DNA from 4 places in the Arthrobacter sp. R4 genome. Region 1 is predicted to be linked to each of the others. Evidence: riboswitches for the same ligand, from Rfam matches in the RefSeq annotation. Region 1 holds a riboswitch; each other region holds the start of a gene.
What was found. Region 1 has a riboswitch for thiamine pyrophosphate ahead of thiC (phosphomethylpyrimidine synthase ThiC). Riboswitches for the same ligand answer to the same signal wherever they lie in the genome.
Positions count from the first base shown of each region.

Region 2: it holds a riboswitch for thiamine pyrophosphate, as region 1 does, so the genes downstream of both, ACLKOZ_RS19100 (ECF transporter S component) here and thiC (phosphomethylpyrimidine synthase ThiC) in region 1, are expected to answer to the same signal.
Region 3: it holds a riboswitch for thiamine pyrophosphate, as region 1 does, so the genes downstream of both, ACLKOZ_RS06095 (bifunctional hydroxymethylpyrimidine kinase/phosphomethylpyrimidine kinase) here and thiC (phosphomethylpyrimidine synthase ThiC) in region 1, are expected to answer to the same signal.
Region 4: it holds a riboswitch for thiamine pyrophosphate, as region 1 does, so the genes downstream of both, thiO (glycine oxidase ThiO) here and thiC (phosphomethylpyrimidine synthase ThiC) in region 1, are expected to answer to the same signal.

Region 1 is NZ_JBLWIJ010000033.1:89,273-92,935, forward strand. It holds gene thiC (phosphomethylpyrimidine synthase ThiC) at 1-1,764, opposite strand, end outside; TPP riboswitch at 1,759-1,866, opposite strand; gene ACLKOZ_RS19465 (amidohydrolase family protein) at 1,942-3,024, shown strand; gene ACLKOZ_RS19470 (VOC family protein) at 3,131-3,663, shown strand, end outside.
Region 2 is NZ_JBLWIJ010000032.1:124,164-127,826, reverse strand. It holds gene ACLKOZ_RS19110 (hypothetical protein) at 1-1,322, opposite strand, end outside; gene ACLKOZ_RS19105 (heme-degrading domain-containing protein) at 1,472-2,014, opposite strand; TPP riboswitch at 2,088-2,230, shown strand; gene ACLKOZ_RS19100 (ECF transporter S component) at 2,295-2,915, shown strand; gene ACLKOZ_RS19095 (ABC transporter ATP-binding protein) at 2,915-3,663, shown strand, end outside.
Region 3 is NZ_JBLWIJ010000010.1:61,366-65,028, reverse strand. It holds gene rpmA (50S ribosomal protein L27) at 1-219, opposite strand, end outside; gene rplU (50S ribosomal protein L21) at 279-587, opposite strand; gene ACLKOZ_RS06095 (bifunctional hydroxymethylpyrimidine kinase/phosphomethylpyrimidine kinase) at 860-2,434, opposite strand; TPP riboswitch at 2,417-2,513, opposite strand; gene ACLKOZ_RS06090 (Rne/Rng family ribonuclease) at 2,646-3,663, opposite strand, start outside.
Region 4 is NZ_JBLWIJ010000017.1:246,494-250,156, forward strand. It holds gene ACLKOZ_RS12705 (RNB domain-containing ribonuclease) at 1-391, opposite strand, end outside; gene thiE (thiamine phosphate synthase) at 455-1,207, opposite strand; TPP riboswitch at 1,235-1,353, shown strand; gene thiO (glycine oxidase ThiO) at 1,346-2,671, shown strand; gene thiS (sulfur carrier protein ThiS) at 2,668-2,904, shown strand; gene ACLKOZ_RS12725 (thiazole synthase) at 2,908-3,663, shown strand, end outside.

The DNA.
Region 1 (3,663 bases):
CGCGAGGAACTCCACGCTCTTTTCTCGCATCCCGGCCGCCATCTCCGCCAGGGCTGCCTGGGATTCAGCCGAGCCATACTCATCCCGGATGTCCTGGCTGATCCTCATGGAGCAGAACTTGGGGCCGCACATGGAACAGAAGTGGGCGGTTTTGGCCGGCTCGGCAGGCAGGGTTTCGTCATGGAAGGCTTCCGCAGTGACCGGGTCCAGGGACAGTGCGAACTGGTCCCGCCAGCGGAACTCGAACCGCGCCTTTGACAGGGCGTCGTCCCGCTCGTGGGCGCCAGGGTGGCCCTTGGCCAGGTCGGCGGCGTGGGCCGCGATCTTGTAGGTGATCACACCCGTCTTCACATCGTCCTTGTTGGGCAGGCCGAGGTGCTCCTTAGGCGTGACGTAGCAGAGCATGGCGGTGCCGTAGCGGGCGATCTCGGTGGCCCCGATGGCGGAGGTGATGTGGTCGTAGCCGGGTGCTATGTCCGTGACGAGCGGTCCGAGGGTGTAGAACGGGGCCCCCTTGCAGAGCTCCTGCTGGCGTTCCACATTCTCCCGGACAAGGTGGAACGGTACGTGGCCGGGTCCTTCCACCATCACCTGCACGTCGAATTCCCAGGCGCGCTGCGTCAGTTCAGCCAGCGTATCCAGCTCGGCGAACTGGGCGGCATCGTTGGCGTCCGCCGTCGCTCCCGGGCGCAGCCCGTCGCCGAGGGAGAAAGCGACGTCGTACTTGGCGAAAATTTCGCACAGCTCGTCGAAGTGGGTGTACAGGAAGTTCTCCTGGTGATGCGCGAGGCACCAGCCGGCCATGATGGAACCGCCACGGGAAACGATGCCGGTGACACGGTTGGCCGTCAGCGGCACGTAGCGCAGCAGCACTCCGGCGTGGATGGTCATGTAGTCCACGCCCTGCTCGCACTGCTCAATCACGGTGTCGCGGAAGATCTCCCACGTCAGTTTGTTGGCCTCGCCATTGACCTTCTCCAGCGCCTGGTAGATGGGCACCGTGCCGATGGGGACGGGGGAGTTGCGGATGATCCACTCACGCGTGGTGTGGATGTCATCGCCGGTGGACAGGTCCATCACGGTGTCGGCTCCCCACTGGGTTGCCCACTGCAGTTTGTCCACTTCCTGGGCGATGGAACTTGTCACAGCCGAGTTGCCGATATTGGCGTTGATCTTGACCAGGAAGGCCTTGCCGATGATCATCGGCTCGGATTCCGGGTGGTTGATGTTGTTGGGGATGATGGCGCGGCCTGCCGCCACTTCGCTGCGGACCAGTTCCACGTCACAGTTTTCGCGGAGGGCAACGAACTGCATCTCCGGGGTGATGACACCCTGCTTTGCGTAGTGCATCTGGGTGACTGTCCGGCCGTCGACGGCGCGGCGGGGCACCGGCTGTGCTCCCTTCCACTCTGCGGAGGCTGCGCCGCGGCGTACTGCCGACTTGCCGTCGTCGAGCAGGTTCCGTTCCCGGCCGCTGTAGGGCTCGGTGTCGCCACGGGCCGCGATCCATTCCGAGCGGAACGGGTCCAGGCCCACCACCGGATCACTCCCAGGGCCGGCGGTGCGGTACGTCCGGAAAGGGCCGTTCGCCTCGCCGTTGGGCGATGGTTCCAGCGCAATTTCCGTTACCGGAACCCGGATTCCGGTGGCCTCGTCACTGATGAACGCCAACGAATGGGATTTCAGCGACTGGGTCTCAGTGCCGGCTTTCCCCTTGGCAGTCTCATTTTGGGCAGCAATCAGCCGTGTTTCTGGTGTACTCAATGAATACTCACTTCCTTCGCCGGCATTACCCGGACAGGTTCAACGGTCGCAGGCTGCGTCAGCCTGATCTCAGCCCCTGCAAGGGCTCCCGTGTGGTCTAGATGAAGCTACCACAGGTCCAAGTGGGGAGGATGTGACTTGACAGGCTGACCATCTTGCGCGGATTAGGCTGGTCCGATGGCGGGAATCATCGAATTCAGCGGAACAGTGCTCACCGGACCGAATGAGGAACGGCGGGGCCTCTGGTCCGTCGACGGCCGTCTCACGTTCCACAGGCCCCCCACTTCCCCCGATGCTGTGCTGGGAGGCTGGGTCCTTCCCGGGTTCGTTGATGCCCACTGCCACGTTGGCCTGGGACCCGGCGGCGTCGTCCCGGATGCGATGGCTGAAGAACAGGCCCGCACCGACCGCGACGCAGGCACGCTCCTGGTCCGTGATGCCGGGGCGGCAAGCGACACGCGTTGGCTGCAGCAGCGTCACGACATGCCCAGGCTTATCCGCGCCGGGCGGCATATTGCCCGGTCCCGGCGCTACCTGCGGGATTTCGCCGTCGAGGTGGAGCCAGACGGCCTGGTGGAGGCCGTGCGGAAGCAGGCGAGGGCCGGTGATGGCTGGGTCAAGCTCGTGGGGGACTGGATTGACCGCGACGCCGGAGACCTCGCACCGTCGTTTCCCGACGCCGTCGTCCGCGATGCCGTGCAGGCGGCCCACGACGAGGGCGCACGGGTGACCGCGCACTGCTTCGCCGAAGACACCCTTGACCAGATGCTCGACGCCGGCATCGACTGCATCGAGCACGCCACCGGATTGCTGCCCCGGCACGTTCCCCGGCTCGCCGCCCAGGGTGTCCCCATCGTTCCGACGCTGATCAACATCGACACCTTCCCGGACATCGCCCGCCAGGCCGAAGCGAAATTCCCGCGGTACGCCGAGCACATGCACGCGCTGTGGGAACGCAGGTACGAGCGCGTGTACGAAGCCTTCGAAGCAGGCGTGCGGATCTATGCCGGGACAGATGCCGGCAGCGTCATCCGGCACGGACGGATCGCCGACGAAATCCTGTCGCTGCACCGGGCGGGCCTCCCTCCTGCGGCGGCCCTGGATGCTGCCTGCTGGGGTGCGCGGACGTGGCTCGGCGCTGAGGGGATCTCCGAGGGTGCCAGCGCAGACGTGGTGATCTGCAGGGAAGATCCGCGGCGCGTCCCCGCCACAGTTGCCTCACTTCGGCACGTCGTGTTGCGGGGCGAGGTGATCCGCTGACCGCCGAAGATCACGCATCGTACAGCTGGGAATAAATTGAAGCTTCAAGTAATTTAGAAGAGTAGAGGCCTCCGAAATCCGGCGGCCGTTGGACCGGGAGTTTTCGATGACTGCAGAATCCACCAGCCAGGACCTTCTACCTGCCGAGCTCACCATGGGCACGGTGATGCTGAAGGTCGGCGACATGAAGCTCATGACTGACTACTACCAGCGCGCACTGGGCCTGGACGTGGTGGCCGAACAGGACGGTGGCCTCTACATGGGCCGGCTCGGAAAGCCGCTAGTGCATCTGGCCGCCGCCCCCGGGCTGACTCTTCCTGGCAGGGGCGAGGCCGGGCTGTTCCACACGGCGCTGCTCTTTGAGGACCAGGCGGCACTGGCGGCCACAGTCGCTACGGCGGCCCAATATGAGCCCCGCTCGTTCACGGGCAGTGCGGACCACTTGGTCAGTGAAGCCTTCTATTTCAACGACCCGGAGGGCAACGGCATCGAACTCTACTGGGACCGGCCGCGCAAAAACTGGTCCTGGAACGGAACGGACGTGGTCATGGACAGCCTGGCACTGCCTCCGCAGCGCTACCTGCAGGAGCATCTGACCCAGGAATCCGTTGAGGGCCAGCAGCGGACGGCGGCCGGGGT
Region 2 (3,663 bases), on a different contig from region 1:
CTTTCCCGCCCGTCCGGTCCCACCTGCTTGGGCCAGCGGACGCCGTCGAACCCTTGGGCCTTGGCCGTCTGCCGCGCGGACTCAAGGATGGTTCGGTACCAGCGGAGGCCGGGGAGCAGCAGTTCCGTACGGTTCCAGTGGGCGAAGTGCGCGGCGTGCCACCAGTGCATCTCCAGGTGGAAGCGGCCCCGCCAGGAGTTGCACACCAGCCCGGTCTCCTGTGGTGGCAGGGATCCGGCGCAGTTGATCGCCGTGAGGTACTGGGACAGGACGATCCTGCGTTCAAGTTCAGCCGCCCGCGGGTCGGGTGTGCCATGGAGTTCGACGGCGCCGCCGGACTGCCAGAACTTCGGCCAGTGGTCGCGGGAGGCCTGGGCGACGGCGGTTCCAGTCCCAGTCGAGGGTGCGCCGCCAGAGCTGCGCAGGATGCATTCGCCTTGCCCGGTGCTGGTGAACTGGACGGCCAGGTCAAGGACGTCCTGCCCGGATGCGGCGCGAAGCAGCAGTTCGTGCCCGCCTGACTGGTCCAGCCGGAGGTCTTTTCCGGACACCGTCACCTGGTAACCCGATCCGTCCAGGTCGCGGTCCACGGTCCAGTGCTGGAAGCCGTCCAAGGTGCCCGCCGGTCCCGCCAGGGTGGTGGTGTGGGCCGCGGGGCGGTTCCAGTCCGCGGCGTCATGCCACGCCTCGGACCCATAGGGGAAGGCGAACGTGACCACCAGCCCGTGCTGGAGGGCCGGGGACTCCACGATCAGGCCAATCTGGTCCCGGTCCGGATGGCAGGCGGTGATGACCCTGACGGGATGGCCGCGGAGGCTGAACGTGCTGGTGACTGTCCCGGTCCAGAGGTCCAGGATCTGGACGGGGTCGACGACGTCTGCCGCGGTCAGCGGCCGTGGCGCCCCGGCGGGGTCCTCCCACGCGAACCCGATCCGGCCCAGGTCCAGGCGGTGCGGGTTGACCCGCAGCCAGGTCTCGGCGCGGGACGCCTTGGTCTCCCGGCCGTCCACGATGTCCCCCACCATGTCCAGGTAAGGGACCGGGCCCCGCGCGGAATCGTACAGAACCGTGGAACCCGCCAGGCTGTACTCCTCGTCCGCGGGGATGGAGTGCCAGCCCCATTGGGACTGCGTGCCGAGCAGCGTGCCGGGCGGGGCTCCCACGGGGTACTCGGCCGGGAGAGTCTGGAGCCCGGTGAGGTCCACGGTGAAGCAGAACTCGCCGTTGCCCACGGAAACAGGGCTGCGGGGATCAAGGCTCCGCTGCTCCACGTTGTGCCGGCGGACCAGGGCTTGACGGTCGATGGTGTGCTGGCTGCTCAAATGCCCGCCCTCCTGAAGGCTGCCGGATCTGACGGCGGCCTCCACGGTTGCACCCAGTGAGAAAACGCTTTCCGGATAGACTTCATCCTCGTGTCGTCAGGGGAGCGTGTCAACTTCGCGAGTATCAGGAAGCCCAGCCCGGGGTATGCTTACTCGGCCCGCATGGACCCCAGGATTTCGCGCAGGGCCTCCACCACGAGGTCGTGGTCCTGCTGCTGCGGCAGCCCGGAAACGGTGACCGTGGCTACCGCACCCACCCCGGCCACGTACACCGGGAAGGAGCCGCCGTGTGGTGCGTAGGTGGATTCGTCGAACCACCCGTGGTCCTCGATCCGTCCCCCGTGCAGCCTGCCGCGGAGTCCCACCAGCAATGACGGGATCTCATACCGGGCGGCGGTGCGCTGCTTGGCCCTGACCCAGTGCTCGTTGTCCGGGGTGGCGCCATCCAAAGCCACGTGGAAGAGCACCTGCTCGCCCTTGGTGATGTCGATCGCGATGGGAAGCCGCCGCGACTTCCCCAGCTCCACCAGGAGCAACCCCAGATTGAGGGAATCGTCCTTGGTGAAATGCGGAAACTGCAGCTCGGTGATCTCGGCCTCGATCCGGTCAATCAGGGCCTCGAGCAGGCCTGATGGCTGGGGCAGCCTTGAGTCGGGATTGAACGCAGTCACAGTCGGGTTGTTGGCAGTCATGGCCCACAATCTACCGCCCCAGCGGTGTAAACTGGACCACGCCCATCAGGGCAGATTATTCAAAGACCAGCTTTATTAACGACAGGGGAGCGCCGCCGTCGGGCATCACTGGCATTGCCAGGGAACCGCAGGTGGGCGCTGAGAGTGCGGGACAGCCGCAGACCCTCGAACCTGATCCGGTTAGTACCGGCGCAAGGGAGTCGAGTTCTCGAAGTGTGCGGTAACCGGCGGCAAGCCGACCGCCGGAACACTTTCCCCTCCTGTTCCTCAGGAGGATCACATGAGCACTGCAGCAATCAAAAAGACCGGCTACACCTGGCGCATCGTTGACATCGTGGTGGCCGCCCTCATCGCCATCGCCGGCGGCGTGATCTTCTGGGCGTGGTCCCAGGGCGCCGCCGCGGTTTCCCCGCCCATGAACGCCGTCTACCCGCCGCTGACCGGCCTCATCGCCGGTGGCTGGATGATCCCCGCCGTGCTGGGCATGCTGATCATCCGCAAGCCGGGCGCCGCGCTCTTCTGTGAAACGGTGGCCGCCATGGGTGAACTGATCATGGGCTCGCCGTACGGTGCCTCCGTGCTGTTCTCCGGCTTCGTCCAGGGCCTGGGCGCCGAGATCATCTTCGCCATCTTCGTCTACAAGAAGTTCAACCTGCCCATCGCGCTGCTGGCCGGCGCTGCGGCCGGGCTGTTCTGCGGCCTGAACGACTCCTTCGCCCCCTGGGGCTGGAATATCGCCTACGCCGCCGGTGACAAGCTCGCGTACATCGTATTCACCGCCATCTCGGGCGCGATCATCGCCGGCGCGCTGTCCTGGATCGCCACCCGCGGCCTGGCCAGGACGGGTGTGCTGAGCTCCTTCGCGTCCCGCAAGGCTGCGTCGGAGCCCGTCTTCTCCTAATGCCCGCAGCCTACGACGACGGCACAGCCGCTACGACGCGGCCCGCCGCCGTCACTGCCCGCGGTTGGGGGTGGCGGCACGCCGGCCGGTCCCGGCCTGCGGTCCACGCCCTGGACCTGGACATCAAGCCCGGGGAGCGTGTGCTCCTGCTGGGCCCGTCAGGGGCGGGGAAATCCACGCTGCTCCACGCCCTCGCGGGGGTGCTGGGGGATGTGAACGACGACGGCGAAGCAGGCGATTCCGACGAATCCGGTTCGCTGCGGATCGACGGCGCGTCCCCGCGTGAGCGACGCGGCCGCGCCGGGCTGGTGCAGCAGGATCCCGAAACGCAAGTGGTCCTCTCCCGGCTCGGCGACGACGTCGCCTTTGGTGCCGAGAACCTCGCCGTGCCGCGCGATGCGATCTGGGCGCGCGTGCACGAGGCGCTTGACGACGTCGGGCTCTCCCACCTGCCGCTGGACCACCCGACGTCGGCCCTGTCCGGCGGGCAGAAGCAGCGCCTGGCGCTCGCCGGCATCCTGGCCATGCGGCCGGGGCTGATCCTCCTGGACGAGCCCACGGCCAACCTGGATCCCACCGGGGTCCTCGAGGTCCGTGACGCCGTGGGCCGCTGCCTCGACAAAACCGGGGCCACGCTGGTTGTGGTGGAGCACCGCGTGTCCGTCTGGAAGGACCTCGTGGACAGGATCGTGGTGCTGCAGCCAGGCTCCGCAACTGATCCCGCAGTACTGCTGGACGGGCCGCCCGA
Region 3 (3,663 bases), on a different contig from region 1:
GCGGCGGGTGCCGAATTCAACGGCGCCCGGGGTCAGTGCGAACAGGGTGTCGTCGCCGCCACGGCCTACGCCGGCGCCCGGGTGGAAGTGGGTGCCACGCTGGCGGACGATGATTTCGCCTGCGGAAACTACCTGGCCGCCGAAGCGCTTGACGCCGAGGTACTGGGCGTTGGAGTCACGACCGTTGCGAGTGGAGCTCGCGCCTTTTTTATGTGCCATTTGAAATGCCTGCCTCTAAATTCTGGGGAATCTGCTGAAAACCTGAACAGTAACGAAGGTTACTTGATACCAGTGATCTTGACCTTGGTCAGTTCCTGACGGTGACCCTGGCGCTTCTTGTAACCGGTCTTGTTCTTGAACTTCTGGATGACGATCTTCGGACCACGGAGGTCATTGAGGATCTCAGCCGTAACAGTTACCTTGGCCAGGTCCGCAGCGGCGGAGGTGACCTTGTCACCGTCTACCAGGAGCAGTGCGGGCAGCTGAATGGTGCTGCCGGCTCCACCGGGGACGCGGTTCAGGGTAACGAAGTCTCCAACGGAAACCTTCTCTTGGCGGCCGCCTGCGCGGACAATCGCGTACACCACTTGGGAACTCACTTCTCTCGACGTTTATTACTAGATTTGCGTGCGGAACCTGGGCCTATATTTGGCTGGGCTCTCGCTGTGCCTCAACGCCGTGGGGTCGTAACCCAAGTGTTGGCGTAAGCACCGAAGATCTAGAATACGCTAATTTTGCCTTCGGCCGCAAATGAGGCTGGTTCCGGCGGGCTGTCCGTGATAAGCGCCACAAGCGTGCGCAACACTGACAATCCGGAACCGTGCCCGACTATCGTACCGGCTGGATGCGCCGGGGAGCGTCAGGCGTGCAGCCGCGGCGCGTCGAAGAAATCAACTTCGAAACGGCACGACTGGTTGAAAGCGACGACCATGGCAGCACGCTCGTCCTCCGAGCCCCGGCGTCCGGCTTCGTCGGCCAGGGCAATAGCTGCACGGGTGGCCTGCGCGAAGTCCTCGTCGGCGTACGTCCGCAGCCACTCGGCGTACGGGTGGTCCGCCGGGGCGCCCGCAGCAAGGAATTGCGCGTGGAGGGTCTGTCCGACTTCGGCGTAGAGCCAGAAGCAGGGCAGGACCGCTGCCACCAGCACCGCGTAACTGCCCGATGCGGAGGCGGCCAGCAGGTGGTCCACATACGACTTCGTGACAGGACCGAGGACGGGCTCCACGGTTCGCGTACTGAGCCAGGTCCGATGCAGCTCCGATTCAACCTCCAGGCATTGCTGGGCTGATCGGGCCCAAAACAGCTGTGCGGCTTCGGTGGGGGCCAAGGCGCTGGCCCGTGCCAGCACCCGTGAGTACCCATTGAGGTAGATGGCATCCTGGGCCAGGTAGTAGGCGAACTGCTTTTCGGGCAGGCTTCCTGCCACGAGGTTCCGGATGAACTCGAGCTCATAGATGGCGGCGAGGTCTGCGGTGGCCTCCGCACGGAGGAGCTCGGCGAAGCCGCCCTCGCCGAGCTGGGCCGGTTCCAGGGCAGGCCCTGTGGCCGCCTGCAGGTGGTGGAAGTGGTGGACGGGACCGTTTCCCGCACCGACGTCCAGGCCGTCCGAGGACACCAGGGCACCTGCCAGCCAGGGCTTGACGTGCCGCAGTGAGGCCTCCCAGTCCCCCAGGCGGGCCTGTGCCGTTGCCATGGCCGACGAGAGCGAGCAGCCCGTCCCGTGGCTGTTCCGGGTGGGGATCCTGTCCCCCGGAACCTCCACAATTTCCTGGGCAAGCAGTCCGCCGGTATTGACGAGGGCATCCGGGCAGGCGGCGCCGTCGAGATGTCCCCCCTTCACCAGGATGGTGGAGCCGGTGTCCGCCGCCAACCGCCGGCCCTGTTCCAGCGCTTCTGGCCAGGAGCCGGCCTGGGCCTCTCCGAGCAGCATGGCCAGTTCAGCGAGATTGGGCGTGATCAGGTCCGCCAGCGGGAGCAGTCCGCGGAGGGCAGCCTCGGCAGACGCCTGCAGGAGCCTGTCGCCGCTGGTAGCCACCATGACGGGGTCAAGGACTACGACGCCGGGACGCACCTTTTCGAGCCAGCTGCGGACCGCGGCCACCACCTCGGCATCGCCCAGCATGCCGATTTTGACGGCATCAATGGTGATGTCATCGCTCACGGCTTCCAACTGCTGGACCAGGAAGGCGGCCGGCGGTACGTGCACCGCGCGGACGCCCTGAGTGTTCTGCGCTGTCAGCGCGGTGATCGCGGCCATCCCGTAACCGCCAAGGGCTGCGATGCTTTTCAGGTCGGCCTGGATGCCGGCGCCGCCGGACGGGTCAGACCCTGCGATGGACAGCACCCGCGGAACGTCCCGGAGGACCGGGGCCGGCGCTGCCGGGCTGAGTACAGGTGCCAGGGGCAGGACAGTAGTTGAAGACAAGGAAGACATCCCTTCGCCGGTGCTAGCCGGACAGGTTCAACGGGTGTGGATCTCAGCCGGCCCTTGCGCGGCACCCCGTGTCGGTAACCAAGCCTAGCGTTTCAGTGCCCGGCCCGGTGTCAAATGGCCCTGTCGAATGAAGCCGTTAACGCGCGATGCCCGGACGCGCCCCTGCGAAGGGTCGTGTCCGGGCATCCTGGCTGATGTCCTTTGCGGAGGATCAGAGCTCGGAAGCAGGTACTCCTACCCCGAGGATGATGGGCGCCTCTGCCTGTTTCTTGTCGCCTGCGGCCGTTGTGGCCGGCTCAGGCGCCTTGGCCGCGTGGGAGTGGCCGCCGGCTGCTGCGTGCGTTGCCTCGTGGTGTTCTACCGAGGTTGCGTTTGCCGCGCCCTGGGCCCGGCTGGCGCTGCGGTTGCGGCGGGGCCTGCGGGTACGGGACTGCTCAGCGGTGTGGTCTGAGTAATCCTTCTCCTCTACCGCAGCATGCGGCACATCGGTGCTTGGCTGCGGGGCAGCCTGCGCAGGCTCCGGAGCGGCAACGGCGGGCTCGCCGAGGTGCGCGAAGGCTTCAGCGAGCCTGTCGAGCGTCAGGGCCGGCTGCTGCGGCTGGTCTGCCGCGTGCTCCACGAACGGCAGCACCACCTGTTCCCCGCCAAAAGTGAGCACGGCAGCAGGACGTCCGGACGCGTCGGCGTCATGCTGGCGGGCTGTTGCCGGTGCCTGGCCTGTTTGTGCCTGGCCTGTTGCTGCCGGGGCGGCGTGGGCCTGCTCCGTCGTCGTCCGTGCTGCCGCTGCAGCAGGGCTTCCGGCCGCCGCGGCTCCAGCAGCGTGGGCTACCTCGTCGTCGTGCAGGTGCGCTGCGTGCGCCGCCGCGGCGATGTTGGCCAGGGCCAGCCTGGTGGCCTCAGCCTTGGCGTGCCGCTCGGCGTCGCTGGGATCCGGGTGGACTGTGTGGACCTGGACCGGTGCGGACGGTGCCGCCTCCAAGGGAACGCCTCCGCGTCCACGGCGCCGCTTGCGGTCGCCACGTGCACCGGGCTGGCTGTCAGCCCGCTGGCTTTCCGGGCGCTGGTCGGGCCGCGGGGTGTCCGTGCGGTGAGTGTCCGTACGCTGCACGTGGTGTTCGGCAGCCACCGTGTTGGCGCGACGGTGCTCCACGGGATCGTCGTGGGTGACCACGCCGCGGCCGGCACAGGTTTCGCACTGCTCGCCGAAGACCTCCAGCAGCCCGGTGCCC
Region 4 (3,663 bases), on a different contig from region 1:
CGCTGATGACCTCCGGATGAAGCGGGATGCGGCCATCGGGCGCGTAGAACGTCTGTCCCCGGCGGCGGGTCTCGGCGTCCAGCGGCCCGCCGGGCACCACGAATGCGGGTACATCTGCGATGGCGTAGAGGACTCGATAGCCGCTACCGGCGCGCTCAATAAACAGGGCCTGGTCTAGATCGGTGGAGGACTCAGGATCAATAGTGAGGAAATCAATGCCTGTCAGGTCGGCATCAGGCAGTTGCCTTGAGGAGACAGCGGCTTCCGCATCTCGGACGGCGTCGGCAGGGTAGTCGCCCGGTAGCTCCAGCTCGGTCCGCAGCGCACTCAGTGCCTCCTCGAGGGCATTGGTGTGCTCGTGGACATTTGGGGCCAGCCGATGATGTGACACGAAATTCAGGTTAGCCCGATTTCCGCTGATAATGCACGCCATCCCGTCTCCGGGGCCGGAGTCCTAGGCGCCGGCGGTGTCCAGGGCCCGAAGCAGTGCCGCGGCGGCCTCTGCGGGATCGGCGGCTTCGGTGATGGCCCGGACCACAACGATCCGGCGGGCGCCCGCTTCCACTACCTGCTCCACGTTGCCCAGGTCCACGCCCCCAATGGCGAACCAGGGTACCTCTGCCACGCCGGGCACGGACCCCGCCTGTTTGACTGCCCCCGCGGCGTACCTGAGGAGGTCGAGCCCGACGGCGGCCCGGCCGGGCTTGGTGGGGGTGGCCCAGACCGGACCAACACAGAAATAGTCCAGCCCAGTGGGCGCGGCAGTGACTGCGGCCGAGGCCGAGACCGCGCCGTCGATCTGTGAGGTTGTGTGGGTGGACAGACCGATGGCTGCATTGCCGTTCAACAAGGTGCGTGCAGCCTTCAGCGGCAGGTCCTTCTGGCCAATATGGAACACCGGGGCACCTGAGAGCACCGCGACGTCGGCCCGGTCATTGACCGCCCACAGCCGCCCATGGCGCAGGGCGGACTCCTTCAGTACCGCCAGCAGGTCCAGCTCCTCTGCTGCCTCAATCGTCTTGTCGCGGAGCTGGATGATGTCCACGCCCCCGGCGAAGGCCGCATCAACAAAACCGGCGAAGTCACCGCGATCCTTACGGGCATCCGTGCACAGGTACAGCCGGGCATCGCCCAGGGGCGCAGCATGGCTCGTGGAAGGGAGGGGGTTGTTGGCGACGGCAATGCTGTCAGGAAGGGCTGCGTTCATGGAAACCAGAGTAGTTCCTCTAAACTGGGCAGGTACTGCGGGAGCCCGCGGCAGCTGTCATAAAGCGCCGGGCTGAGAGGGCGTCAGAGCCGACCGCTTGACCTGATCCGGCTAGTACCGGCGTAGGGAAGGAACCACATGATCCCGCCAACCGGCAGTCCCTCGGCCGGCGCCCCCAATGACGCTCTCGCCGACCTCTCCGCCGACGTCGCCGTTATCGGCGGGGGTGTGATCGGGCACGGCATAGCCTGGGAAGCCAGGCGCTCGGGCCGTTCTGTGGTGGTCATCGATGATGCCCCCGGTTCCGGCGCCTCCTGGGCTGCGGCAGGCATGCTCGCCCCGGTAAGTGAGTTGCACTACCAGGAGGAAGAACTCCTGGAGCTGATGCTTGAATCGTCCCGGCTGTGGCCGGCCTTCGCGGCGGACCTGGCCCGGGACGTTCCCGGCGATGCAGGGTACCTGCCCACCCCCACGCTGGCCATCGGCGCGGACGCGGCCGACCGCCGTGCGCTGATGAACCTCCGATCAGTCCAGCGGGCCCACGGGCTGGACGTTGAACCACTGACGGTGCGCGAGGCCCGCAGCCGCGAAGCCCTCCTGAGCCCCGCGATCTCCTGCGCCCTGGACATTCCCGCTGACCACCAGGTGGATCCGCGGAAGCTGGTGGCGTGCCTGCGGGAGGCTTTGGCCAGCCACAGGGAGGATTCAGGATCCGCGGTCGCAGGAGCCGAACACGGATTCGCCGTTGCCGACCGTGCGTCGTCGCTGGCCTGGAAAGACGGCCGGGTCGCAGGTGTCCGGCTGGCCGGTGGGGGATCGGTGACCGCCAGGGAAACCATCGTGGCCAACGGGCTCGGAGCGGCGTCGTTGGGCGGGCTGCCCGATGGACTCCAGCTGCCGCTGCGCCCCGTGCACGGCGACATTCTCCGGCTGCGCGTCCCTGAGCATCTCCGTCCTCTGGTCACCGCTACTGTCCGCGGACTGGTCCACGGTGTTCCCGTCTACATCGTTCCAAGGCGTGACGGCACTGTGGTCATCGGTGCCACCCAGCGCGAGGACGCGTTGGCAGCATCCAGTCCGGAGCGCCGCCAGGACGGCACAGGAACGTCGGCTGGCGGCGTCTCGGCAGGCGGCGTCTACCAGCTGCTTCGCGATGCCCAGGTCCTGGTGCCGGCGGTCGCCGAGCTGGAACTGCTGGAAAGTACAGCCCGGGCGCGTCCTGCTACGCCGGATAACGCTCCATTGCTGGGCCGCGTCCACCTCCCAGGGAACCACGGACCGGTGGATGGCCTGATCGTGGCGACCGGTTTTTTCCGCCACGGTGTGCTGTTGACCCCTGCAGCCGCCGCCATCTGCCGGGACCTCATGGATGGACGCACAGACCCGCGCTGGCTCCCGTTCAGTCCGGCCAGATTCTCCACACGCCGCGCCGCCATCCTCCAACCCACCAAGGAAACAGCATGAACATCACCCTCAACGGTTTGCAGCACAGCGTGTCCGACGGCGCGTCAATTACCACCCTGGTCAGCCAGGTCACCGGCCGTCCACTTGCTGCGAATGGGCAGGCCACCGACGGGCAAAAACTGGGTGTGGCAGTGGCACACAACTCCGAAGTAGTACCCCGCAGCCAGTGGTACGTCACGGCACTCGCCGAAGGTGACGACGTCGAACTGGTCACAGCAGTCCAGGGAGGCTGAACCATGACCGAAACCATCAATACCGTTAACCCGACCGGGCACCCGGACGCGCTCGTGATCGACGGCGTCGAGCTCGGCTCCCGCCTGATCATGGGCACCGGCGGCGCGCCAAGCCTTGATGGGCTGGGCGCGGCCCTGCTGGCCTCCGGGACGGAGCTGACCACCGTCGCCATGCGGCGATACTCGCCAGCCGAAACCGGCTCCCTTTTCCAGCTCCTGCTGGACCATGGCATCCGGGTCCTGCCCAACACTGCCGGCTGCTTCACTGCGCGGGATGCCGTGATGACGGCTGAACTGGCCCGCGAGGCGCTGGAAACAGACTGGGTCAAGCTTGAGGTCATCGCCGACGAACAGACCCTCCTGCCGGACGCCGTTGAGCTCGTGGACGCGACTGAACAGCTCGTCAACCGGGGCTTCAAGGTGTTCGCCTACACCAACGACGACCCCGTCCTGGCCCTGCGGCTCGAAAACCTCGGCGCGACGGCGGTCATGCCACTGGGATCGCCCATCGGCACCGGGCTGGGCATCCTCAACCCGCACAACATCGAACTCATCGTGTCCCGTGCGTCGGTGCCCGTGGTGCTGGACGCCGGCATAGGGACTGCCTCGGACGCTGCCCTTGCCATGGAACTGGGTTGCGACGCCGTCCTGCTGGCTACCGCTGTCACACGCGCCCAGAACCCGGCACTCATGGGGGAGGCCTTCAAACACGCTGTGATCGCCGGTAGGCTGGCGAAAGCGGCCGGGCGGATACCGCGC